3 regions of the Bacillus cereus group sp. BfR-BA-01316 genome follow, and region 2 is predicted to be linked to each of the others. Evidence: predicted binding sites of a transcription regulator. Region 2 holds the regulator's gene; each other region holds the start of a gene.

Region 1 (3,286 bases), on a different contig from region 2:
AGGAAGGGATATTGCAAATTTTCAAAGGGGTACCGAAAAGTGATAACGCGATCCATTCCTTCTTTCAAATTGATATGAAAAAGCTTGAAAGTTATGAGCGTGCGAAATTGAAACGTGGTATTCGCATAAAATCAAAAGAAGGTTTTGTAAAGACAATCGAAAAAATGAAGCAGTACGCAGTGCAAAATAAGAAAAAAAGCAGCTCAGGGTGAGCTGCTTTTTTTCTTATTTATTCTTAGCTAAAATTTGTTTTGCGATTTCATCAATTAGCATGTCTTTTCCGATTGGATTGAATGCTTTCGTATTGAAGACTTCGTTTGATACTTCATATACGTGATTGTTTTTTACTGCTTTATTATCTTTCCAAACAGCGCTGTTCTTATAGTCTTCGTACGCTTTATCAGCTTCGCCGCCGAAGTTTACAATGAACATTTGATCAGGCTGGAATGCAACAAGCCCTTCTAGTGATACTTGTGCCATCGTTTGTTTTAAATCTGTACCTTTTGTTGCTGGAAGTTTTAAGTCGTTAAAGATGATGTCACCGTATCCGAAGCTACCGTATACACGGAAGTTTTGTGGTGTAACTGCAACGAACATAAAGTTCTCATCTTTTGTTTTCTCTATAATTTTTTTAGATAAAGAATCTGCTTTTTTATCGTAGTCTGCAATCCATTTGTCTGCTTTCTTTTCTTCGTCAAATAGTTTACCTACTTCTTTAAACTTACCGCGCCAGTCTTCTAGATTTGTTTCTAGAACAACTGTCGGTGCAACTTTTTCTAGTTGATCATAAATTTTCAATTGACGATTGTTTAAAATAATTAAGTCTGGTTTTAAAGCAGTAACAGCCTCTAGGTCAACTTTAGGTGCCCAGTACCAGCCGACTGCTTTTACTCCGTCTAGCTTGTCTGTTAAGTGATTTTGGATTTTATCTTTATATGTGTTTGCTGTGCCAACAGGTTTATGTCCAAGGATTAATAATTCCTCTGTTGATCCAGATAAGTCAACAATTCTCTTTGGATTAACTGGAATTGTTGCTTCCCCTTTAGCGTGTTTTACAACTTTCGTTTTCGGTTGTTCTTTTGTTTTTGATTCTTCTTTTTGAGAAGAACAGCCAACAATAGAAAGAACAACTAGCATGATAGTAAATAAAATAGATAATTTGCGTTTCATCCCGATGTAACCCCTTTAATTAGTATTGATAATCATTATCGACTTCTGTATAGTAATGTTCTTTCTGTCTTTATGTCAATAGAAAAAAACGGAAATTCCAAATAGGGAACGTTTGTTGGGGTAGTCTCGCTTTTCTCTTGTTAAATATGTTAAAATGGAATACATGATTTGAGAGGGAGAGATCGTATTTTGTTTGAATATGTTACAGGTTACGTGGAGTATGTAGGACCGGAATATGTCGTAATTGATCATAATGGAATTGGTTATCAAATTTTCACACCAAATCCGTATGTATTTCAAAGAAGTAAGCAAGAAATTCGTGTCTATACATATCATTATGTGAGAGAAGATATTATGGCACTTTACGGATTTAAAACACGTGAAGAGCGTTCATTATTTACAAAATTGTTAGGTGTATCGGGCATTGGACCGAAAGGCGCTCTTGCAATTTTAGCTTCTGGTCAAACAGGACAGGTTGTTCAAGCGATTGAACATGAAGATGAGAAGTTTTTAGTGAAATTCCCAGGTGTCGGAAAGAAAACGGCACGCCAAATGATTTTAGACTTAAAAGGAAAACTGGCAGATGTCGTACCAGATGCATTTGTTGATCTATTCTCAGATGTCGAAAGTTTTGATCAGAAGAAAGGTTCATCAACTGAGCTTGATGAGGCGCTTGAAGCACTAAGAGCACTTGGTTACGCGGAGAGAGAAGTTTCTCGCGTTGTACCAGAATTATTAAAAGAATCACTTACAACGGATCAGTATATTAAAAAGGCACTTAGTCTGTTACTAAATGGTAAGAGGTGAGTATAATGGACGAACGTCTCCTTTCAGGGGAATCTGGATACGAAGATGCGGATTTAGAGTATTCATTACGGCCACAGACGCTCCGTCAGTATATTGGCCAAGATAAAGCGAAACATAATTTAGAAGTGTTTATTGAAGCGGCGAAAATGCGTGAAGAAACGTTAGATCACGTACTTTTATATGGACCACCTGGACTTGGTAAAACGACGCTTGCGAATATTATTGCCAATGAAATGGGTGTTAACATTCGAACAACGTCAGGTCCCGCAATTGAAAGACCAGGAGATTTAGCGGCTGTATTAACAGCACTTCAGCCTGGGGATGTATTATTTATTGATGAAATTCATCGTTTGCATAGATCTATTGAAGAAGTGTTATACCCAGCGATGGAAGACTTTTGCCTTGATATCGTTATTGGGAAAGGACCGTCAGCTCGCTCTGTACGTCTAGACTTACCTCCATTTACGCTAGTTGGGGCAACGACGCGTGCAGGTGCATTATCAGCACCACTTCGTGACCGTTTTGGTGTACTTTCACGATTAGAGTACTATACAGTAGATCAGCTTTCTGCGATTGTAGAACGTACAGCGGAAGTGTTTGAAGTTGAAATAGATTCGTTAGCTGCATTAGAAATTGCAAGACGTGCCCGTGGTACACCTCGTATTGCGAATCGTCTATTACGACGTGTACGTGACTTCGCGCAAGTTCGCAGTGACGGAACGATTGCGATGGAAATTACACAAATGGCGTTAGAACTATTACAAGTAGATAAATTAGGACTTGATCATATCGATCATAAATTACTGCTTGGTATTATTGAAAAGTTCCGCGGTGGTCCAGTTGGATTAGAAACCGTTTCAGCAACGATTGGAGAAGAATCGCATACGATTGAAGATGTGTATGAGCCGTATTTATTACAAATTGGCTTTTTACAAAGAACGCCAAGAGGCCGGATCGTAACACCGCTCGCATATGAGCATTTCGGAATGGAGATGCCAAAAGTATGACGGAGATGCCAAAGCTGCTTATTACAGCGGGTATTTTACTCATTGTTGTTGGATTAGCTTGGAAGTTCATTGGAAGGCTTCCAGGCGATATTTTTGTGAAAAAAGGAAACGTTACCTTTTATTTTCCTATCATTACCTGTATTGTGTTAAGTATTGCATTATCTTTTATTATGTATATAATAAATCGATTCAAATAAGAAATAGGTGGATACAGTTATGGATATTAATCTGTTTGATTTTCATTTACCAGAAGAGCTCATTGCACAAATTCCGCTTGAAGAGCGTGAAACATCAAGATTGAT
Region 2 (3,286 bases):
AACCGCAGCACTATAATTACGATATGTGGGAAGGGATTTCATACGTATTAAACATTTCAAAACCAATTGGCGAAAGAGTTACTTTTTTAGAATATGATGGACTGCCTATCAACACGAAGCAAGAATACGATGTCGTTATGAATAATTATCGCGCAAGTGGTGGCGGAAACTTCCTTATGTATCAAAATAAGCCCGTTATAAAAGACATACCAATAGATATGTCTGAACTTATCACTAACTATATATTGAAGCATAAAACGATAGAAGCAACAATAAATCATAACTGGAAAGTTATTAAATAGCGAATCTGTCTATTAATATCAAAAAAAGATGGGCTATGCCCATCTTTTAATTTAATTTTGCATTATCTTGCTTTTTTAAAGCTTTTAATTTCGCCGGTGTAACATCCGTTCCTTCTTCGTTAACGACTTTAATTCCTTTTAATTCGTTTAACATATTTTGACGAAATCCTTTTAAATATTGTTCACGTAGCGATTGGCGCTCACGTTGTTCTTCTTCAGTTAAGCCTTCAGCTTTTGCTTTTTTCGCTAAGAAGTTAATGCGTTCAATGAGTTCGTGACTTGGCATCTCGAATCCCCCTTCTACTCAAAACTGATTATTATCATACAATAGTTAGTCCTCTTTATCAAGCAATTGCTTTGTATATTCTACATACCTTCGATGTACAGTTGCTTTTGAAACATCATGACCAAAACCACGAAGTGTTGCTGCAATTTCTTCAAAAGTTAATTCATTCCGGCGTAAACGTACAATTTCCTCAATTGGCACTTCTTTTTTCTCACGTCCTATACTTAAATGACGATTTTTCAAATTATTCTCTGGACGAAATCCTTTCTCTACCGCCCTTTGCATGCCACGTTTAATTTTTAAATTGTGGATCTTTCTTTGATACTCTTCAACAATCCCAATTATATTTAGCACCATCGAATCAGAATCTGAAAGCTGTAATTCACCACTATGCGTGTGCGTATAAACTTTTATCCCCTCTTTATGTAAACAATGCATTAATGCGATCTTTGCATTTCCTCTACCAAGACGCGTTTCATCTTGTATAAGTAGTACATCAACTTGTTCATCTCGAATTGTATCTAGCACTTCTAATATGCCATCACGTTCAATTGTATAACCGCTAGCCTGCTCCTCAATTACCTTTGTAACATCCATTTGATAGCGCTCAGCTAAATGCAATAATTCATCTTTTTGACGCAATAATGATGTTTCCTGTTCTTCTTTTGTTGTGCTCACACGTGCATAAATAATTGCATTCATTTTGAACCCTTCTTTCTCACTATATTTTCCTTATAGTGTATCATAAATTCGCCTTTCGTTCGAACTTATGTTTGTAGAATGTTTTTTCGCATGTTATACTTAATAATAAGAAAAATGAAAGAAAACGAGGTGTTAGAAAACATGGAAAAGTTAACGAAACGCCAGCAAGACATTCTCGACTTTATTAAGCTAAAAGTACAAGAAAAAGGATATCCACCTTCCGTACGTGAAATCGGTCAAGCAGTCGGCCTCGCTTCTAGTTCTACAGTGCACGGACATTTATCACGACTAGAAGAAAAAGGATATATTCGACGCGATCCAACAAAACCACGCGCAATTGAAATTTTAGGTAGCAACCGAATGGAAACAGAAACACAATCTGTTATTCAAGTTCCAATCGTCGGAAAAGTTACTGCCGGTTTACCGATTACAGCAGTCGAAAGTGTAGAAGATCACTTCCCACTTCCAGCTAGTATCGTTGCTGGAGCAGATCAAGTGTTTATGTTACGCATTTCTGGAGATAGCATGATTGAAGCTGGTATCTTTGATGGTGATTTAGTTGTTGTTCGCCAACAGCAGTCTGCATACAACGGTGAAATTGTAGTTGCTTTAACAGAAGATAACGAAGCAACTGTTAAACGTTTCTATAAAGAAAAAGATCATTTCCGTCTACAACCGGAAAACTCTTCACTAGAACCTATCATTTTAAAACAAGTGTCAGTTATCGGAAAAGTAATTGGTGTATATCGTGATTTACATTAAAAATAATAAAAAGAAGATAATACCCTTATTTATATAGGGTATTATCTTCTTTTTATATTTTGATAGATTTCCGTTCATTCAAAAGACTTCATTTCATTAATTATTAACGCGTTTCAATAGTAACATCTCCAGCAGCAGTTTTACCGCTAATCTTTTTACTACCATTACCAATCGTTATATTTTTATTTTCTTCATTAAAAATTGTCACGTCTCCAGCAGCGGTTTGCCCAGTTATAACTGCATCTTGTGGTTTTTCCAATAAAGTAATATCTACATCTCCAGCAGTTGAACTTGCCTCTAAATCATATTTAGAATCATGATCAATAATATCTATATCCCCACTAGCCGTTTTTGCTGTTACTTTCCCTATTACTTTTTTAAAATTCACCTCACCAGCTTTTGTAGAACCCTCTACACTCTTTGCTGTTACATGTTTCAAATCCACTTCTCCGGCGAGTGTTTCAACACTTACGCGGTCACTTTTCACATTACTTATTTCTATTTGTCCAGCGGATGAATTTACTTTTATCTCTTGATAAGAACGTTCAGGTACTAATATAGTCAATGTAGGCGTTTGAAATCCGAAATTGTAAAATGAAAAATCAAATGAAACACCTTTTTCTATTTCCCCTATGACTTTTAATGTGTCACCATCTTCAGCAATACGAATCTCCTGTTTACTTACGTCTCCTGTTTGCTTTACATAAAAAGAGGAATCAGGAGATTTTTGGACAACAATATCTCCAGCATCTAACTTAACTTCTACATTTTTTAGCGTTTCGTTTTTAATAACTTCTTCCTTATTTCCTTTCTCTACAGTTTCTACTGCTTTTTTATATGTTTGTGAAATCCCTATTACTCCAATAATGATACAAGCGATAGCTACTAATAATATTTTTTTCATCATCTACTCCCCTTTTATCATTTTGAAGTTCCATACTACATAGCGTACACATAATCTTTTAAACCACTTCGTACTATAATAAGCTACAATACATAACAATAAACCTACTCCAACAAACGTTATACTAACGAAAAGATCCAACCATATAAAAGTACCCATAAATACTTTTAAAATAACGAAAAATGGTGTCACTACACTAGCAATACCACCGACCCAAAAGGAAAATATAAAAGCTATAATTGCAATTAATGGGCCTAACACAATAATAAAATTAAACAAACTAAGTCCAACCGCTGCCATGACAGCTCTTGTTATATTTGAAGTCGATGG
Region 3 (3,286 bases), on a different contig from region 2:
TGAAAATCATGTGAAGCACCGTAATATTTATTAAGCTCTTCAATTTTATTTTTTGAGCGTCCACACCCTGCTATGTTCCATCCCAATTCATGAAACCTATCAACCATTGCACGTCCTAACCCTTGCGTTACTCCAGTAATAATTACAAGTTTCCCAATGTCGTTTCGCTCCAACTTCATCTCCTCCTTTCCATTAATATTACTCTTTTTATTCTTATTCAACTTCTCACTTAAGTATCAATTCATTTCATACTTTAGAAGTATTTTTGATATTACATATTACAAACAAAAAGAGTAACTATCATAGTTACTCTTTTTGTTTGTATCGTTATTATTTTTAAATTGTATCTTCTCTTCCCTACATTTCTCACATCGATAAATATAGATTACACCTTAATGAAAGTATATTTATGTTTATGGTTCGATTTATCCAAATACTTTTCAATCCACTTTTGCAACTTAACAGAGCCCACCTCTATCAAAGAATTTCCACCTAGTCTTATAGTATACTTTTATTTAGATTCTCAATCTCATTTTGCAACTTTTTAAATTGCTCAAAATGCATTGTTATAGATTGAATACTATTCCTTTCAACATTTTGCTTTACTAATAAAACGCCTGTATCGTGAAAAATCGCTTCAAGTTCTTTCCTTATAGATACTTTCGTAATATATGCTGTTTTAATTGCCGATAAAATTGCTATTTCATTAAACTTTAATTTTATTTCATTAGGACAAAATGCTTTTTCGATCAATGTAACATCATTACTATAAATAAAAGCAACAAGTTTACTTGATTCTGCATCTGTTAAATCCACTGTTTTTATAACATTATCCATTACATTTTGCTTCCTTTAATTCCGTATATATTAATTATTCAAATTTGTTCTTTTTAAAATTCAACTCTTCGTTAATTTTAACATACTTTTTGCTCGATTGATTAAACAAAGCTTCAAACATTTTTCTATTCCGGAATATTTGTCAAATGAACCAATTAGACTGTACCTTCATATAGTAATGCAAACAATTACTTATAAAGCAGGTGAAAATTATGCCCTCAGTTGTTGGGAATTTAGTTGTACAAAATAGTAACGGATCTTTTAACTTAGGTGATTTCTACAACGTTTCTCCAAAAGAGAATACGAAAGCTTATAACGGCTCTGGCGCATCTAACGTTGGTTTCGTAGTGAACACTTTTAGTGGGGTTAGCGCGACTAATACATTTGATTCTGATCTAGCAGATCAAAACCAAGTTGGTACGGCCTAACCAGATCTGTAATCATTTTTGTATAACATTTTAAAATTTGTCTATACTATACTCAGGCTGATACACAGCTATCGTCGATTTTTTGAGTGCCAATCTTTTTCTCCCTTTCCCTGGGACTAAGCAGCTAGCTTGCATCTAGCTGCTTTTTCATTTAGTTCTTCACCTCTTCAAAAAAATTAGGCTTTTACAGGTAGCCTGACTCACAGCCGAATTTTGAGGTGTAAATCTAATTGCCCGCAAATAGCTGGATAAATTAAAGAAGCTAAATTTCAAAATCCAGCTTCTTTCATGTTACATCAATTATATCCAAAATAGAAAATACATACGTTTTATAAAACGCATCTGTACAAACCACATTCTGCTGAATTGGATTTATATGAACCACTGTCATATAACTTGTAAGTATGTACCCTTCTTCAAAATATGTCACTAACATCTCTTCTTCAGAAAATAATGAAGTTAACAATTTGTCAGAAATACTTTCTTTCGCTTCATTCGTTATTAGTGGTCTTTGGACTTTTAATTTTTCTCCAATAATTTTTCTCATACTTAATAATTGTTCCGACATTACTGTAAACGGAACCCACTCTCTTCCTTTTTCCTGTATCTTTACATAATTCATTTTCTTTACTCCTCAATTTTCTACATCTATCTATTCATAAAAACAGAAACTTTACTTCTAAATACACTTTATCCATCTCTTATTTATATGTAGCGTAGCTTTCTAATTCAAAACTATTTATGCATTTGTAGAAATCTCCACCCTAAAAGAACATTTGTTCTAATTATACACAAACGAACGTTCTTTCGAAAGTGCAACATGTAAATTTTTCAAACAAAATGCAACTTTAATCTATGAAATTTATTCATACTCATTGATTACTTCCTTTTATTAATCAAATTTCTTTGCACTTCCTATCACATCATAGAATACGTGCAGCAACAATAAAAGCGACTCCACCTAATGTGAAGTCGCTTTTATTGAACTAATTATATTTCTAATTTTACTTTTCTATCCTAACTAACGTTCTTTCTGGAATACAAATTTCAGCTACATCTCATTAACCATCCTTCAACAAAAGCATATACTTTTATTATGAACGAACTCACAAAGCTTTAGAAACTTATGATGTAAAACAATTCATTCCTCATAAGTTTCATACATATCGACAATTACTACCATTCTTTAAATTATGTCCTCTATTCAATTTCTAAGAAAATATATTTAGTTTATATTTAACAAAATTAATTAACTACAACATTATCATTTCAACATTTTGCGAAGTAATTGCTTATTCCTTTTTATTTACACCAAAATTTTCTATTGTAATTCTTAATATTTAAATGTAATATTGTATTGTCTTACTATCTATTTATAACTCACACACTAACGAGAAAAGGGAACTCTATATGAGTTCCCTTTTCTATTGAAAATTAAAAAACAGAAATATAGCACTATGCTAAATCTCTGTTTTTCTTCTAAACCTTACTTCTCATCTAAGAATTTAAATGTATCTTTAAATTCATTATCTGTTACTTTAATATCCGCTTCTTTCAATAGATCATTGATTACTTGTTGTTTCCATTTACCTGTCGTATCTTGTAGTCTTTGTTGTTCTAAATCTTTTCGAATCGTATCTTTCACTTCATCAAATGGTTTCAATTCTTTTTTATCCGTCACTTTTATTATATGATAACCATATGATGTTTTTATTGGCTCACTTACTTGTCCTGCATCTAATTTATATGCAGCTTCCTCAAATTCTTTCACAGTTTGACCAGGGGCAAAACCAGCTATTTCTCCGCCCTGTTCCTTTGAACCACTATCTTCCGAATATTGTTTCGCTAAAGCAGTAAAATCTTCACCATTATTTATTTTCTCTTTTACTTCTTTCGCAGTTTTTTCATCTTTCACTAAAATGTGACTTACCTTCATTTCTGGTTTATGGTTATCTTTCACATCTTTATCTGTGACAGTCGCTCTAATCGCTTTCTCAAGTGCAATTTCTGGCTTCATTCTC

What was found. Region 2 encodes LexA, which represses DNA repair genes until DNA is damaged. Its sites were predicted from a motif close to CGAACATATGTTCG; they were not measured.
Region 1: a site for LexA is predicted at 1,276-1,289, ahead of ruvA (Holliday junction DNA helicase RuvA). Genes of this name have one in related genera too.
Region 3: a site for LexA is predicted at 2,062-2,075, ahead of MR071_RS13945 (YolD-like family protein). Genes of this name have one in related genera too.

The regions. Positions count from the first base shown of each region.
Region 1 is NZ_JAKUGX010000002.1:265,609-268,894, reverse strand. Features, by position in the region: gene MR071_RS03095 (BofC C-terminal domain-containing protein) at 1-212, shown strand, start outside; gene MR071_RS03090 (iron-hydroxamate ABC transporter substrate-binding protein) at 226-1,170, opposite strand; gene ruvA (Holliday junction DNA helicase RuvA) at 1,360-1,977, shown strand; gene ruvB (Holliday junction branch migration DNA helicase RuvB) at 1,983-2,984, shown strand; gene MR071_RS03075 (DUF2905 domain-containing protein) at 2,981-3,181, shown strand; gene queA (tRNA preQ1(34) S-adenosylmethionine ribosyltransferase-isomerase QueA) at 3,201-3,286, shown strand, end outside.
Region 2 is NZ_JAKUGX010000034.1:37,383-40,668, reverse strand. Features, by position in the region: gene MR071_RS21065 (bifunctional metallophosphatase/5'-nucleotidase) at 1-302, shown strand, start outside; gene MR071_RS21060 (DUF896 domain-containing protein) at 349-588, opposite strand; gene MR071_RS21055 (YneB family resolvase-like protein) at 634-1,290, opposite strand; gene lexA (transcriptional repressor LexA) at 1,432-2,052, shown strand; gene MR071_RS21045 (DUF4097 family beta strand repeat-containing protein) at 2,156-2,959, opposite strand; gene MR071_RS21040 (DUF1700 domain-containing protein) at 2,960-3,286, opposite strand, start outside.
Region 3 is NZ_JAKUGX010000016.1:41,458-44,743, reverse strand. Features, by position in the region: gene MR071_RS13960 (SDR family oxidoreductase) at 1-173, opposite strand, end outside; gene MR071_RS13955 (hypothetical protein) at 499-837, opposite strand; gene gerPF (spore germination protein GerPF) at 1,050-1,265, shown strand; gene MR071_RS13945 (YolD-like family protein) at 1,552-1,887, opposite strand; gene MR071_RS13940 (peptidylprolyl isomerase PrsA) at 2,752-3,286, opposite strand, start outside.